3 regions of the uncultured Virgibacillus sp. genome follow, and region 2 is predicted to be linked to each of the others. Evidence: riboswitches for the same ligand, from Rfam matches in the RefSeq annotation. Region 2 holds a riboswitch; each other region holds the start of a gene.
What was found. Region 2 has a riboswitch for S-adenosylmethionine ahead of Q1A47_RS09620 (phosphoadenylyl-sulfate reductase). Riboswitches for the same ligand answer to the same signal wherever they lie in the genome.

Region 1: it holds a riboswitch for S-adenosylmethionine, as region 2 does, so the genes downstream of both, Q1A47_RS15875 (5-methyltetrahydropteroyltriglutamate--homocysteine S-methyltransferase) here and Q1A47_RS09620 (phosphoadenylyl-sulfate reductase) in region 2, are expected to answer to the same signal.
Region 3: it holds a riboswitch for S-adenosylmethionine, as region 2 does, so the genes downstream of both, Q1A47_RS06420 (YezD family protein) here and Q1A47_RS09620 (phosphoadenylyl-sulfate reductase) in region 2, are expected to answer to the same signal.

Annotation. Positions count from the first base shown of each region.
Region 1 covers NZ_CANMAB010000086.1:3,888-9,657, forward strand. Annotated here, with positions in the region: gene pruA (L-glutamate gamma-semialdehyde dehydrogenase) at 1-404, opposite strand, end outside; gene Q1A47_RS15865 (helix-turn-helix domain-containing protein) at 845-1,393, shown strand; gene Q1A47_RS15870 (XRE family transcriptional regulator) at 1,558-2,124, opposite strand; gene Q1A47_RS15875 (5-methyltetrahydropteroyltriglutamate--homocysteine S-methyltransferase) at 2,463-3,575, opposite strand; SAM riboswitch class I at 3,945-4,049, opposite strand; gene Q1A47_RS15880 (Na+/H+ antiporter NhaC family protein) at 4,340-5,752, shown strand.
Region 2 covers NZ_CANMAB010000034.1:29,180-34,949, forward strand. Annotated here, with positions in the region: gene Q1A47_RS09615 (assimilatory sulfite reductase (NADPH) flavoprotein subunit) at 1-748, opposite strand, end outside; gene Q1A47_RS09620 (phosphoadenylyl-sulfate reductase) at 861-1,598, opposite strand; SAM riboswitch class I at 1,751-1,853, opposite strand; gene Q1A47_RS09625 (multidrug efflux SMR transporter) at 2,059-2,373, opposite strand; gene Q1A47_RS09630 (multidrug efflux SMR transporter) at 2,373-2,723, opposite strand; gene Q1A47_RS09635 (TetR family transcriptional regulator) at 3,111-3,683, opposite strand; gene Q1A47_RS09640 (rhodanese-like domain-containing protein) at 3,812-5,221, opposite strand; gene Q1A47_RS09645 (peroxiredoxin) at 5,310-5,770, opposite strand, start outside.
Region 3 covers NZ_CANMAB010000019.1:14,149-19,918, forward strand. Annotated here, with positions in the region: gene metE (5-methyltetrahydropteroyltriglutamate--homocysteine S-methyltransferase) at 1-423, opposite strand, end outside; gene Q1A47_RS06415 (bifunctional homocysteine S-methyltransferase/methylenetetrahydrofolate reductase) at 453-2,303, opposite strand; gene Q1A47_RS06420 (YezD family protein) at 2,530-2,691, opposite strand; SAM riboswitch class I at 2,786-2,902, opposite strand; gene Q1A47_RS06425 (glycoside hydrolase family 13 protein) at 2,976-4,748, opposite strand; gene Q1A47_RS06430 (extracellular solute-binding protein) at 5,108-5,770, shown strand, end outside.

The DNA.
Region 1 (5,770 bases), on a different contig from region 2:
GCTGTATCTGCATCTGCTTCCTTCCATGGTTTACCGCCTTCTTTGATTAAATGGGCAGTGAACTCATGCTTTCTGCGACGAATGATCGCAGCAGATCTAAATAAGATATCTGCACGGAATTTCGGATCCGATTTTCTCCAAGTTTCAAACGTTTTATCTGCAACTTGCATTGCTTTCTCAGCTAATTCTTTATTTGCTTTAGAAACATAGCCAATTACTTCCTCTTTATCGGCAGGATTAACAGAAACGATTTTTTCCTCTGTTGTAATACGTTCACCACCAATAATTAATGGGTATTCCTTACCTAAATCCTTCTCTACCTTTTTCAATGCAGCTAGCATTTGCTGTCTATTCTCTTCCACCGTAAAATCTGTAAAGGGTTCATGTGTATAAGGTACGACCATGTATAAAAACCTCCTAAATATAGTTTACTAGTTTCCAATTATTGAAAACGTTTTCAACATCAATGAAAATAATCAACCCTTAAGCGTATACATTGCTCATTAATTTAACTATTACTGTAATCAATAAGATGGCTAGCCTGTTACGGGTTGTTCATTAATGCTCAGAAGAAACTCTAAAAGCTAAAGCTGTTGTGAAATTTGAACTAAGAAAATTTTCTAATAATTTAAAGCGAAACTATCTAATAATTTAAAGCGAAACTATTTAAGTATTACTTAAATTATGTTTAAATAAATTATAAGATATTTTTTGCTTTTTCGTCAACTGTTTTCTCATACAATTCTATAAAACTAGGCAAAAAGGACTATCAAAATATTCACAAAGTCTAAGCTGATCTTTTATATCTACAAGTTATCAATTGGGATAAGGGGAGAAATAAACCATGAACCACACACAAAACCTTGGAAGTAAAGTGAAGAACCTACGAAAACAAAAAAAGTTAACACTAAAACAAGTTTCTGAAAAAACCGGACTTTCCATTAGTTTTTTATCACAATTGGAGCATTCCAAAACTTCTGCTACCCTTCTATCTTTAAAACGAATTTCTGAAGCACTTGGAGTGAATCCAAGTTATTTCTTCTCATCATCTATGGATAACTCACGATCAGCAATCACAAGAAATATTGTTGATATGGCAAACTTAACTGAAAATCGATTTATTTATAAGGATTTAACCGGAGGAATGGAGAACCCACTTTTTGTTCCGAATCTTATCATTCTTAACCCAGGAGATAATCGAGGCAATAATTTTTCACACAAAGGACAGGAGTTTCTATATGTGTTAGAAGGCACGCTTACCATTGAAGTTGATTATGAGGAAGCCATTTTACAACCATATGATTGTATATTCTTAGATTCTTCAACACCACATAATTGGTATAATTATACGGACAAACCAATAAAGTTCCTATGTATTTCTTCCAGAGAATAGATATTCCATAAAGTACATGTTGATACAGCAATCTAGACCTTTGAATACTCCTGTTGGGGTGGCTGCCGTGTAAAGCCTAAAATAATTGGATTCATCCACAGGAGTCGGTCAGCCAAATCAGTTGCTCAAGAGGAGGCTGTCTTTTGGGACAGCTCCTTGTCTGATTACAAATGATTATCGATAAACACTGTTAGTACCCTCGCTGGTTCATTATTAACGGGAATAAATAAATGTGACTTATTTCCTTTAAAAAAAGCACTATCTCCTTTTTCCATGTAATGCTTCTCATCTTCATAAAGTAAATGGATAGCTCCCTCTAAAATATAAATAAACTCATCTTGGGAGTGCGTATAGGTCTCTTCGCGGACATTCATATCCCGAGGAGTTACATGAACAATAGTAGGTTCAATTCCTGTAAACCGCGAACGATTTGCCAGCAATTCATAGGAGTAACCCATATTCTCATCACCTACTTTAAATTGCCGTTCTGTATGAGGGAGTAAAACAAGATCTCGATCATCATGATCATCCAAAATCCAGGTTAGTGGTACTTCTAATTCTTCACTAATTTTGGATAAAGTGGCAATTGCTGAAGCTGTCTGTCCATTTTCAATTTTAGATAAAAGGCTTTTGGAGATTCCACATGCTTCCGCTACCTGCTGTTGTGTTTTTTTCATACGCAAGCGCATTTGCTTAATTTTCTTACCTATATTATTAAGATTTATTGCAATTCTCTCCTTCCGCTAGTGGTCACACGTTCTATAAACTTCTTTAATGATAGAATAGAACGAAACTATCGTCAATCCGAACATACAGATAATCACTGCCTATAGATTTAATCACATACAAGCAGAGTGTGCTGTTTTTTTAGCTAGTTCTGTTTACTTTGCTAATATTAACGGGTCAAAGCACCCTTCCTTTCGTTAGGTAACATCACCATTTAAAAAAATGAATGATAAAGCACCCAACTACATTCCGAATATACTGATATGCTCGAAAGGTAATTCGGAGTTACTTTATCTTCATTCATTCAAAATGGTTTAATATAAGCGGCTACTAATATGCTTTCTTACTTCCACACATCCTTAGCGATATCTACTACATGTCTAACCTTATTCCATTGCTCTTCTTCTGTTATCAGATTACCTTCTTCTGTAGAAGCGAAACCGCATTGCGGACTAAGACAGAGCTGTTCATACGGAAGGTAGTTAGCAGCTTCAGCAATACGTTTCTTAATAACATCTTTATCTTCCAGCTCTGGGAACTTAGAAGTAACTAATCCTAAGACTACACAAAGATCATCTCTGTTCACATAGGATAAAGGCTCGAAACCTCCAGATCGCTCGTCATCAAATTCAAGGAAAAGCCCGTCCACATTCAACCCAGCGAAAATGGTTTCAGAAACAGCATCATAAGAACCTGTACTGAAATAATGGGAACGATAATTGCCTCGACAAATATGCATGGTGATAAGTAAATCTTTAGGCCTTTCAGCAATCGATTCATTAATCACACGTTTGCAAATATCCCTTAGTTTTTCTGGATTCATGCCCTTTGCTTGCAGTGAGGAAATCCCTTCTTCTGATAGAAAGGATGCCCATGATGTGTCATCTAACTGAAGGTAACGACAACCTGCATCATAAAATGCCTGAATTGCTTGTTGATAAGCCATAATCACATCTGGAACAAGGTCTTCGATTGTTTGATAAATATCTGTATCAAATCCAGCACGAACGAGTAACATGTTCGGACTTGGGATCGTCTGTTTGGCAACATGACGGTTCCCTACCACTTCATTCAGAAACTTAAAATCTGCGAGAAATGGATGCTCTTTATTAAACTCCACCTTTCCAGTAACATGAATGGAATGCTTTTTTGTCTCAATTCCAGCAAATTTCAAGCCATTATTTGGCTCAAATCCCTCAACACCACTTAAATTCTCTAAAAAGTCGAAATGCCACCAAGAACGCCGAAGTTCTCCATCGGTTATAGCCATTAGCCCAGCTGCCTTTTGTTTCTCTACTAGCTTAATAATTTCTGCATCTTCAATTGCTCTTCGTTGTTTTTCACTAATTTCTCCTTTAGCATATTGAGATCTCGCGTGCTTGATACGATCTGTTCTTAGAAAGCTACCTACATGATCTCCTTTGAAAGGTGCTATTCGTTCTACTGCTGTTGTCAATGTATCCACTCCTTTATAGTTATAAAAAGGCTGAGACAAAAGAATGAAGAAACAATTAAAAACGAACAATGATTGGTTGAAAATTAATTATCGTTCGTATTGATCAGAATCATTCATTTAGCACCTGAAATAAGCGAGACTCCGGCCGTAACACCACGAGTCCGAAGATCCACTAGAAAAAGCGTTTTCCTTACCAAGTTAGCTGAGACCGTTCCCGCGGAAAGCGAGTATATTTCACGATGCTGGAATGATACTCCTATTGATAACATGATTATTCGTATTTTGAGTAAATAAGTGTGTTTTGCCTCAGCCTCGTTAAAAAGAACCCTTCTGCTAAGAAGGGCTCTTTTGTATACATACATCGTCACCTTCTCATCTTTCAAGTTTATAAAACTTGCTAGAAGTAGCACCTTATTTATAAAACAGGTTGCTGAGGTGTCTTCAGGCTAGTCCCTCGACCTCTCTAGATAAGAATATTATGTAATTATTTAAATAATTAAAACTATCATAGCAATTCTATTAAAAAATAGCAAAAGATTCCTCACACTATTTAATAACTGCTGTCCATTTCACCCTTTCTAATAGCTTTATTGACATCTAATAATCAACAGATTCACCTATTATGAGGAAGCATGTAGTGATTATGTCTTTCTGCAAAAGCTACGTATGAAAAATCGACTTTTTACAAATGGTAATTATAGCTTTTATTCATTTTTTCAACCTTATACTAGATATCAAACCATCCATTTAGAGGAGGCTGTACGATGGATCACACCTGGTTCTCCCTCATTCCCTTTACTATTGTTATTGCTTTAGCTATATGGCAAAAAAGACTTCTTCCTGGACTAGTGCTGGGACTCCTTGTAGGTGCTTTTCTGTTAGAATTCAGCGTATTAAACGGAACAAAAGAAGCCGTAAACTATCTCATAACGACATTGGCAGATCCAGGGAATATTAATATTATCGCCTTTTTATATTTATTTGGCGGATTGATTGGTATGATGCAAATTTCTGGAGGAGTTAAAGGATTTTCTGAGTGGGTTGGTGACAAAATTCAATCCGAACGAGGACTTCTAGTTGTCATCTGGTTGACCCTACCTTTTACATTTATGATGCCGATGTTTCGAATAATGATGATTGGACCCGTGGTAAAATCCTTACTTAAAAAGGTGAACATGTCTCACTGGAAAGTAGGGTTCACGATGGATGTATCCACCAGTTCCGTTATCGTATTATTACCAGCTGCCACTGCTTTCGTCGGTTTCATGGTTTCCCTTATTGAAGGGGGAATTCAAAAACATAATCTGGAAGCAGATGCCTATCAAGTATTTTTGTACAGTATTCCATTTAACTTTTTTGCAATTGTAATGCTGATCATTGGACTAATTAGGACATTCTGGTCCAAGCCCAGCAAAAAGCAAACCAACAAAGATCAAAACATGCAACAGACAGATGAACATCACCGCATAGGAATTAAAAAAGAGCTATCCATGGTGAAAGCGCAGCCTTGGAATTTAATTGTTCCTTTGTTTTTATTGCTTGGTCTAACCTTATTTTTATTATGGCAAAACGGCGTAGAAAAAGGAGCTACCGGAATATTTAATGCCTTTGCAAAAGCGGATGCTACCTTTGTTATCTTACTTGCCGTATTTATTACACTCATCATCACGTTTATTTTCTATATGTTAAGGGACCAAAAACTAAGTGAAACCATTTACCACTTTTATGATGGTGGAAACCAACTCATGGAGGCAATTATTCTTCTGGTACTAGTATGGTCCTTATCTTTTGTTGCAGAAGACCTTGGGTTTTCCAAATTTATCGAGGCGACAATTGGCAGTTTTCTTCCTGCATTTACTATTCCAGCTATTGTTTTTTTAGTAGGTTCAGCTGTCAGCTATTTCCTAGGTTCATCCTTTGGAACATGGGGGATATTTATGCCACTGGGGATTGCTCTGGCAACTTCAACAGGAGCTTCATTACCGATGACAGTTGGTGCCGTATTTGCAAGCGGTTCATTTGGAGCAATGACCTCTCCGCTAGGCGACACTACCATTACAACGGCATCTATTCTAGAAGTTCCTCTTGTCGAATATGCACAGTATAAATTAAAAATTGTATCCATAGGCGTAGGTATTGCAGCAGCTTTGTACTTAGTAGTAGCATATTTTATTTAATAGGAAAAGGAAGAGGAG
Region 2 (5,770 bases):
TCTCCACAACCTCGGCCATAAATGGATTTGTTCTTGAAAAACCAGGTTGTTCGGAAACGAACGTGCCTGCCGTTTGTTGACCTGCTAGAACGGTATTGTCAACAACTTCAGATGACTGCTTTAAAACCCCGAGTACTCCCGTCATCCACTCAGACGCTTGCTCATCAAAATCCAAATCACAATCTACTCGGTCATATAGCCTCTCTCCACCTAATTCTTCTAGGCGTTTATCAAAGTCTTTTCCTGTTTGACAGAAAAATTCATACGACTCATCACCGAGCGCTAGCACTGCGAAACGCAAATGATCCAATTTAGGTGCTTTTCTGCTGTGAAGAAATTCATAGAAAGAGATCGCATTATCCGGTGGATCACCTTCTCCATGGGTTGCCGTTATAATTAATACATCCTCTGTCTTCTTTAATTTCTTTGGCTTAAAGTCATCAAGCGCGGAGCAAGTTACCAAAAAATTCGCTGCGTCTAGCTTTTCAGCCATCGATTCTGCTAATGAGCGGGCAGTCCCTGTCTCCGATCCATATAATACGGTTACTTCTCTCGGATCTGTGCCAGCATTCGTTGCTTGACTGACGGCTTGGGGGTCTGGATTACCAGATTGGACTTCTTTTGATATAAAAGCTGAAAGGTAACCACTTAGCCAAACCTTTTGATGATCCGTTAAAGTAGGTAACAGGAGATTTAATTGTTCTATTTGTTCGTGATTAAAAGGGCTATTTGTTACATTCAACGACAACACGTTCCACCTCACTATTAAGTTCTTTTTTATACCTATACAATCAAATGCTTAGTATACCAATTAATTTACTAGGAATTAAACGAAATAAAAAAGATGAATACTCAGATCATCACGATTCGCTTTTATTAACCGTGGTATGCAAGCCACATTCCGTTTTCGTTTGCCCCGTCCATCTACCTGCACGTAAATCATCAGAGTCGGCTACTTGGGAGGTACAAGGAATACACCCAATACTTGGATAATTTCTATCATGCAGTTCATTATAGGGCAATTGTTGTTTTTGAATATAATTCCATACATCGTCCCAAGTCCAATAAATTAACGGACATATTTTAATGCTTTTAAATCGTTCATCCCTATTCACAAAGTCTGTTTTACTACGACTTGGTGACTGCTCTCTACGAAGTCCAGATATCCAAGCAGGTACCTTATCTAGTTCTTCTTCAAGAGGCTTGATCTTACGAATGAAACAACATTGATCTGGCTGTCGCTTCCACAAGGCTGAGCCATGCTTTGCTGCCTGTTCTTCCACTGTCAAATCAGGCTGCTTTAAGCGAATCCGCAAATCAGGGTACCTTTTTTTCACTTCATCGATGAAATCATACGTTTCTTGAAAATGTAACCCTGTGTCTAGAAAGACAATCTCTGCATCAGATTTCTCCTTTGCTATTAAATCAATTAGCACCATACCTTCTGCGCCAAAGCTACATGCATAAACGATGGAATCCCCATATTGCTCATATGCCCAACTTAAAATGGTAGAGGCTCCTTTCGTTTCATCCTCAGGGAGAAAATCTTTAAAAGGATCAACAGTAAAATCTTGATATGACAGCATATGACTTGTCACGCATTATCCCTCCTACGTTATTCTTAAAAATAAAGGCGTAAGGTCTAGGCAAATGTACTGGAAATAGGCAGTGAGGCAAACAAAAACATTGCTATGAAAAACTCTTCCTATCCATGTGATAAGAAGAGTAATTTGTACGGTATCTTGCACTCTTCTTATCTATCAGACCATTGTCTGTAGGAATTGGCACAGTGTTAGAATAACCTGCTGCCGAAGCTTCAAAGGGCCTTTTCCCTCCACCTCTCTTGATAAGAATTAAAATCTATGACTGTATTGTTTGATATATTAAATGGTTTTCCAGAAAAAGTCAATGCCTTTTTCCAAAACATGAGAATAGTTTGATATTCATGTTATATACAAAACACAAGCCAGATGTGACAATAAATTTTTTTAGATCATGAAAAGAATCACCTAAATGTGAACGTGCTATTCTCCCAAAAGCATGTGTATTCTAATATGCTTATGATAATGCTTTTAACCCGGTAACTCCAATAATAATCGCAATCAAACTAGCAATTCGATACTTATTCGTGGATTCACCAAAGAAAATCATGTTCATCAATACCGCACCGGCTGTTCCAATGCCAATAAACACAGAATATGCCACACTTACAAGTAAATACGAGAAGGATGCGTATAAAAAGATGAATGAACCACCTAATCCACCAATATAAAGCAGTCCATTTCGTATAGTCTTCTGTTGACTATAGAGACGTAAACCTAAGACACCTAACATTTCAAATACAGATGCACTCGCAATAAATAACCATCCCATTAGGATTGAACCCCCTTTGTCGCTTCAGACTGTTCCGGTTGATCAGAAAGTTTTAAGCCAATTACCCCTAGAACTAGAATCAACATAAAGAACATTTTTCCTACATTTAAACTTCCACCAAATAAGTAAATATCCATGATGGCTGTACCTACTGTTCCCGCAGCAGCAAATATCGCATATACGGTACCTGTTGGTAGATTTTCACAAGCTTTAGACAGGAAATGGAGATCTAAAAGGATAGCTCCTATGATTAGGACCCAATGCCACCAAGCGTTAGCGGTATTAAATCCATAGATCCAGATCAATTCAAAAACACTCGTTAATACAACATATATCCATGATTTATTCATTTCTGTATTTCATCCTTTATCACATGACTGACTTTCAGTCATTATATTTTTAGAAAACCGGAGCAAAATTCGCTCAGTCCTTATCACTACATGCTCAGATTTACGCTTCCTCTAGTAGCTATTATGGAATAATAGCTACTGCTTGCTTGACCACCACTCCGGCTGCCCACTTCCCTTTCCGTGGGGTTTGTCCTTCAGCTAACTTTGCAACGTGTTCTTCTTTGCAAAGTTAGTTGAAGCCGTGCCCGCGGAAAGCGAAGTAATTCGTAGGGGCATTGCCAATATACATCAAACATTTCAAAATAACTACTTGGCTTAACGCAGTCATTGCACTGATTTTATACTTTCTTAACTTATAATAAAAAACTTGGATTACACCAAGTCCAATTACTTACATAATGCATGTAATGCAAATTCTAAGACTTCTCGTTGTTTTTGTTTAGCAGACTCCTCGTCTTGTTGGTCATACAGATAGGATTGTTCAGCGGCCGATTCAATTAGGCCAATTAGTAATTTAGCTGTTCCGTTAATATCAATCGAATCTCGTAATTTACTAGCAGCCTTTGGTTGCTCAAGAAATTCTTGCATCCAGGCATAATAAGGCTCATAGATTTTTTCCCACTCACTCAAATAGTCACTTGAGGCTAATCCAGCAAAAATCAGCGCAAATATTTCCCGATATTCCTTTGTCAGGTCAAATATAATGGAGACGACTTGACCTAATTGATCCGTAAATGCCGTTTCTCGATTTACTTTTCGCTCCATTTCTTCTACGATTCGTTCTACCATCACTTCAGCAATTGAAGGCATAACTGCAAGTTTCGAGGGAAAATATAAATAAAAGGTTCCTTGTGCGATGCCTGCGCCTTTTACAATGTCGGAAACCTTTGTTTTTTCTATCCCTTTTTCACGAAACACATGAATAGCAGACTTCGTAATTTTTTCCTTTTTATTATCCATATCACCGCCCCTTTCATAGTATTCATTTCTCTTGACTGACTTTCAGTCATTTTATAGGATAAATTCCTTCCTGTCAAGCATCTCTCTTGTTTCTTCAAAAACTTGACGGAAGGAATCGTTTTACTATCCTATTTCGTCCAACCTAAATCCTCATTTTTCCATTGTAGCATTCCGCCTCGTATATTAATTACTTCAAAGCCTTCATTTAATAATATACTTGCGGCTATCGCAGAACGCTTTCCAGAGGCACAGTGAACAGCTATCGGCTTACTTGTGGACAGCTCTTTGACTCGCTCCTTTACATGTGGCAGCGAAGCATGTATTGCTTCTGGAATGCGTGCTTCCTCCCATTCATCTTGATAACGCACATCCAAAATTTGCACCTCATTCTTTTGAAACCTTCGTTCAATCTCTGTTGGTGATTGATTTTGGTACGAACGTAGACTGGATGCCGTTTGAATTAACGATGTAGAGAAAAACCCCCTAAGCTTATCCATACCAATGCTTATAACGATTTCTCTTAATTCATCAAAGCGATATGGCTCAGCTATGAAATAGATGTTGGACTCATAATCAACGAGCTTACCTATCCAATCAGCAAATAACCCGGGATATGGAAGGTTTATTGTTCCTGGAAGACTAGCATTAGCATAATCGATAGCATTTCGAGTATCAATGACTATATTTTTCTTGTCTTTTGCTAATTCTGCGATACAGTCTCCCTGTAATTGAAATTCTACACCGGCAGGCACATTGGCTAACGGTGTCATTCCCCTTTTGTTTATTGCTTTCATCTTGGCAAAATAAGCGGGTGGTTCTGGTTGGCCATGAAGCAAAAAGTCCACAAAGGGCTGCTCCTCTGTAAACTGAAATGCCGGATTATACATTCGCTCGTATCCTACTGTACTAGTAGGTATGGAGCCAAGACCTTTACCACATGCACTTCCAGCTCCATGACCTGGCCAAATCTGTATATAATCAGCATATTGTTTGAACCTTTGTAGCGACTTAAACAGCTGCCGAGCTCCTTTATCAGCAGAGTCTTTCACACCTAACGCCTTTTCAAGAAGATCTGGGCGACCTACATTTCCTACAAAAACAAAGTCACCCGTAAATATCCCCATTGGCAAATTGGCTGTCGCCTTATCTGTTAGCTCATATGCCATGTGTTCTGGTGTATGACCAGGAGTATGTATTGCTTTGAGTTGGACATTACCGATGGTTATAATGTCTTGGTCTCGTAATCCTTGAACGGTTAAACAATCATCCCAATCATACCCTCCATTGTTCGGTCCTTCCGTCGAATAAAAAATCGTCGCTCCCGTACGCCGAGATAGTTCTGTGACACCAGATACAAAATCAGCATGAATATGTGTCTCCACCGCTGCGGAAATATGAAACCCCTGCTCATTAGCAAGATGGATATATGCATCGATATTCCTTGCTGGATCAATAATGGCAGCTTCTCCAGTTGACTGGCAGGCTACCATATAAGAAGCTTGCGCTAAGGAAGAATCATAAAAGTATTTTAAATACATCTATCTAATAACCTCCTTCTATTCCATACATTTCTAACAAACGAACTATTAGGAGATTCCCCGACTAAGGAGAGCCGGGGAACTTTTTCTACTTCATTTCTTTCTGACAATAATACCAATCAACGCAATCATAGTCCTGATCATTCATTCGTTCATTTGCTTCCTGCTTTGTTTGTGGTGGTTTGACAAGGGCCTTGTCACCTGATTGCCAATTAGCTGGAGTCGATACACCATATTCATCCGTTGTTCGCAATGCTTCTACAAGGCGAACAATCTCATTCATATTCCGTCCAGTTGTAAGTGGATAATAAATGAGTGCGCGAATCGTCTGCTTCTCATCTATGACAAAAACAGCTCGTGAAGTTTCTGTGCCCGTAGATTCTGGCATAATCATACCGTACTTCGTCGCTACTTTTTGATCTAGATCAGCAATGATAGGAAATTCTATGGTCGTCTGAAAGTTCGCTTCTATATTCCGCAGCCAGGCAATATGCGAACTAACACTATCAACACTTAAACCAATCAATTCCGTATCCAGTGCACGTAATT
Region 3 (5,770 bases), on a different contig from region 2:
AAGTGGACGATTTTCTGTTAGTATAGGCTGTGCATGTTCCAATTCGGGAACAATATAATGATAGTTCGTATTAAACCACTTGGTGATTTCTGAAGCAACAGCATCTTTAGTTCCACGGGCAATAGCAAAATAGGTTTCTAAATCAACCTTTCCACCATTGTAAGAAAAACGTTCTGGAATAACACCGAACATTGCTGATGTGTCAAGCACATGATCATAGAAAGAGAAGTCACCAACTGGTATTAGATCAATGCCAAGCTCCTGTTGCTTTTTCAAATTTTTTAACCTGATTTTATCTGTTTCTTTAATTAATTGTTCTTTTGTAATTTCTTCCTTCCAAAAGCTTTCCAGCGCTCGTTTCCATTCTCTTTTTTCTCCAATTCTTGGGTAACCTAAGTTAGAGCTAATTGCAGTAAATGTCATTCTTTTTCCTCCTGTAATTTGTATTTTGGTTATATTCGTTTCATCATTGATGAATGGTTTATCTCTAAAGATTTATGGATATAGTTTACTAATTGTATACTGATGTCATAACGCATAAATGGGGTTACTAAATAGATGCCTTGGAAATGTGTTAGCGCAGTATCAAGCAATTCCTTTGCAATCTCAATTCCTTGCTTGATGGACTGTTGCTTATCTACTGCTACGTTTTTCATTCGTTGCCGAATAATTTCTGGCATTTTAATTCCTGGTACTTCATTGTGCAGGAATTCTGCATTTTTGGTTGATGTCAATGGCATAATGCCTACATATATTGGCTTATCTATATGATGTGTTTCTTCGGCAAGCTCGATAATTTTTTCTTTACTGTATATTGGTTGTGTTAGAAAGTAATCAGCACCTCGATCTATTTTTCTTTCCATTCTCTTAACAGCTTTATCTAGTCTTGCAACATTGGGATTAAAGGCCGCACCAACTTGAAACTTAGTAGGTTGTCTAAGTGATTTACCAGAGAATGACAAACCTTGATTAAATTGTTTTATGAGTTTAATTAAGTCAAGTGATGTTAGGTCGAAAACCGATGTTGCCCCAGGGAAATCTCCTATTTTAGTAGGGTCTCCAGTAATGGCTAGGATTTCATTGATCTCAAGTGCATGTAATCCCATTAGATGTGATTGCAATCCGATTAAATTGCGATCTCTACAAGTTAAATGCACGAGTGGTTTGATACCGATTTCCTGTTTGATTTTTGCAGCGATTGCTATATTGCTGATTCTAGGTGTTGCCAATGAATTGTCAGCAAGTGTAATTGCATCAATACCTGCTTTATCTAAAGCTCTAATCCCTTCCAAATACTCCTCCGTATCTAAGTGTTTCGGTGCGTCGAATTCAACGATAATAGAATGTCTTTGCTTTACCATATCTATTAAGCGGGGCTCTTTATCTATTGGACTATTACGAATTTCAATCGGTTCTGCTTTAGGAATTACTTCTTTTTCCTGTAACGGCTCTAAATCTTTAACGCCCTCTGCAATTGCTTGAATATGGGCGGGAGTTGTTCCACAACATCCTCCAAGAAGCCTTACCCCTTCATTACGAAAATCTTTGGCACAGCTTTTAAAATAATCTGGCTCATTTTCATAGATAAGTTTTCCGTCACGATATGCAGGAAGACTAGCATTTGGATAAGCTGCAAGAAATGACCTTTCTAGTAAAGGGACCTCCTTTAAAGAATCAAGCATATGAAATGGACCTAAGCGGCAATTAATTCCGACAATATCTGCTCCTGTGTTTTGTAACCGTTGTAATGCCTCTGGTAAAGGGATGCCGTTTTGTAGTATACCTGCCTCATGCATGGATACATTCGCTATAATTGGTAGCGCTGTCTCTTCTCTAGCTATTTCAAGTACAGTTGTCAACTCTTCTAGATCGTAGTAGGTTTCTAAGATTAGACCGTCTACCCCCTCCAATAGTAAACAATATAACTGTTCTCTAAAGCTTCTCTTAATTTCATCATTCGTGGCTTGAAGTGTTTGTGTACCATGTATACCACCAATCGTTCCAAGCACAAATACATCCTCACTAGCCGTTTGCTTTGCTATTTTTATAGCGGCTGTATTGATTTTTTTTACTTGATCCTCTAATCCATATCTGGCGAGCTTAATATAATTGGCACCATACGTATTTGTTTGAATTAAATCAGCACCAGCATGAATATATGCTTGGTGAATTTGTGCAATTTGTTCTTCTAATGTAAGATTTAATTCTTCAAAGCAGTGATCCACTCCATAGGAATAAAGTAAAGACCCCATTGCACCATCACCAATAAGGATTCTTCTATCTAATTCAGTTAATAAATCCATCTCTCATCACACTCCTTTCCAATTTTTATTTAAAAAAAGACACCCTACTAATACGAAGAATATATTCTTCTTCAAGTGGGTGCCTTTAGTCGTCTAATCAGCATAAGCGAAAGTTATTTAAGTAGCTTTACTTCGACTTTGCAAATATGGCCATTGGTGTTCCAATAAGCGCAACATACGAACAAAGTGGAGTAATAATGAAAGAAGTGAAAGAATTATTTTCCTATCACTTTCTCTTTACTTTTGGTTTTAATGGATAGCGTTTTTTCTCCGTTGTGTCAATTTGTGTAACCTCTCCTTCATGAACCGTAATTACTAATGATCCAAACTCGACCCTTTGAATTGCTGAAATAATATCGTTTATTTTCGTATCATCGATCTGTGCCATCTGATCCCTCCTTTTAAATCACCAAAATAGTTAGAGAAAAAAATAAAAACCTCTTTTCAGATTGAAAGAGGTTTGATTGGCTTATACATTACAGTTCCCATCTTTCAAACAACTTTCGTTTGCTGGATTTAGCACCGTATTACTCTTTTTGAATGAGTATGGTTGCCGCAGGATCAATGGACCAGTTTCCTCCCCTGACTCTCGATAGGTAAATTATGAAGTTTTGATTGTACTCATTATCTTAGAAAGTAAATAGACTGTCAAGAGAAAATTTTAAAAAATTATTACATTTCAAAAATACGATAGCTAAGTGGCTGTATTATTAATGGATCGGTTTTAGAATCCAATGCTTTCCTGATCATTCCTTGTTTTGATAGGAACCATTCACTAATAGATTTAGTCTCGTCCATGATAGAATGGATGCTAAGCTTTGTTTTCATTTTTCCTGCGTGTAAAATAAAAACTAGGCACCTATTTATATTCCTTTTTTCATAGCAAATAAGATTTGCTTCATTATCATCATAAATAAATCTGAAATTACCATAATTGCCAAAAAGGGGATCTGTTTTTCGCAATGTGATGAGTGTTTGAATGAATTGAAATAGTTCAAGATTTTGCCTGTTGGTGTTCCATTCCATACATGAGCGACATCCAGGATCTTCACCACCTTGCATGCCAATTTCATCACCGTAATAAATGCAGGGTGTTCCCGCAAATGATAGTTGAAATAAATACATTAATTTTACTTTTTCTACATTACCATTTGCTAATGTTAACACGCGAGGCGTGTCATGACTATCCAAGAGATTAAAGGCTACTTCATTAATATTTCGTGGGTACATATGCAGTAATGTTGAAATTGACGCTGTAAAGTCAGATGCTTTTATTTCATTTTTGCCAAAAAAATCAATGACACTGTTTGTAAATGGATAATTCATAACTGCATCAAATTGGTCTCCATGTAGCCAAGGCATTGAATCATGCCAAATCTCACCTAAAATATAGGCATCTGGTTTGGCCTCTTTAACTGTACGACGGAAGTCTCTCCAGAAAGAATGGTCAATTTCATTAGCAACGTCTAAGCGCCAGCCATCAATGTCGAATTCCTTTATCCAATAACGAGCCACTTGTAATAAATAATTTCGTACTGCAGCGTTTTCTGTATTTAATTTGGGCATTGTCGATACAAAAGCAAACGTATCGTAATTTGGTACTGGTTCCGTACGGATAGGAAAATCTTTTATATGAAACCAATCCGTATAACTTGATTGCTCCTGTTTTTCTAGTACATCCTGGAACGGAGGAAAGTAAAATCCACTATGATTAAAGACAGCATCGAGCATTATTTTTATGCCCCGCTGATGACATTTTTTAACCAATTCACGAAACAGCTTCTTGTCTCCAAATTGTGGATCAATTTCCATGTAATCTATCGTATCGTACTTATGATTTGAGTGCGCTTTAAAAATCGGTGTCAAGTATATTCCATTAATTCCTAATGCTTCTAAATAGTCAAGGTGGTTAATTATTCCTTGGAAATCTCCTCCAAAAAAATTAGTGGGGCTAGGGCAGGTTGAATTCCAAGGTAAACTTCCCTTAGGATTTAATTTCTCATTATCATTTGCAAAACGTTCAGGGAATATCTGGTACCATATTGTTTTCTTAACCCAGTCAGGTGGGTTGAAAACATCTGTTTTGTTCAAGTATGGAAAACAAAAATAATGAGCTATGTCTTTAGGAGGATGTGTAAAAAATCCTCCCTCACTGTAAATATAGGATTCTTCATCGTCAGAACAAATGAAAGCATAACGCATTCTTCGGAATGTAGGTTTTACTTGTGTAAACCAAAAATCATGGAAATGAGTAGAGCCTGATTTTTCCATCGGTTTTATGGTTGTCTGCCATTGACCATCTATCCAATCATAAGGATCACCATGGATAAGATCAATGGATTGTATATCACTCTTTTTTGTTTGCAAGAAAATATGTAATGTATCACAGTCATATGCATAGGCGAAATTATTTTTTGGTCGGTGATAGATAGCTTCTTTGTGCATTTTTCTCCTCCTTTGTACAATCGTTTGCGCTATTTTAAAAATAAGACGAAAATTTAAGGAATGTTTATCCCATATATAACTGACGATAAGACCACACTTCAACCAATAAAATGAAAACAATATAGGGAAGCGGGGGATAAACAAAACCCCAACAGGTTGAAGATTCACTTTATCGATTATCTTAACATTATTTATTTAATAATGTAAGCGCTATATTATTAGAAGAGTAAATAATATGAAGTTTCTAAATTTCAGTTGTGTTTTTAAAGAGAATCTGTATAATTAATATACAAAGATTGCGCAAACGTTTTCATTAAAAATGCAATCTTTCAAATTAATAAATTTAGGAGGAGTACAGGGTGAAAAAAAGCTTCATTTATTTATTTGTATTGGTAGTAGTGGCTGGGATTCTAGTCGCTTGTGGACCAGATCAACCAAAGGAAGACTCTAGCAACGATGGGAAAGCCGCAGAGAATGAAATGCCGGAAAAACCAGATTCTCTGAAACTTTGGGTGAATGCAGAGGAAAAACAACAAGAAGCAGTTAAGCAAATTACGAAAAATTATACGGAAGAAACAGGTATTAAAGTAGACATGGTTCCAGTGGATATGTTGGAGCAGGTTGAAAAACTGGACGTGGAAGGACCTGCTGGGAACGGACCTGATATCATTTTTCAACCACATGATAGAATTGGTGATTTAGTACTTAGGGGATTAGTAGAACCAGTCAATTTCGGAAATAAAGAAAGCGATTACACAGATACCGCTTTACAAGCTGTACAGTATGAAGATAACTATTGGGGATATCCTGCCGTCATTGAGACGTATGCAATGTTCTATAATAAATCGTTAGTAGAACAGACACCGGAAACAATGCAAGATATTATGTCAATTGCGGAGAGAGATACAGATACAAGTAGTGATGAATTTGGATTCTTAATGGAAGCAGCTAACTTCTATTTTGTTTATCCTTTCTTTTCTGGAAATGGAGCATATGTTTTTAGGAATGAAGCTGGTAACTAT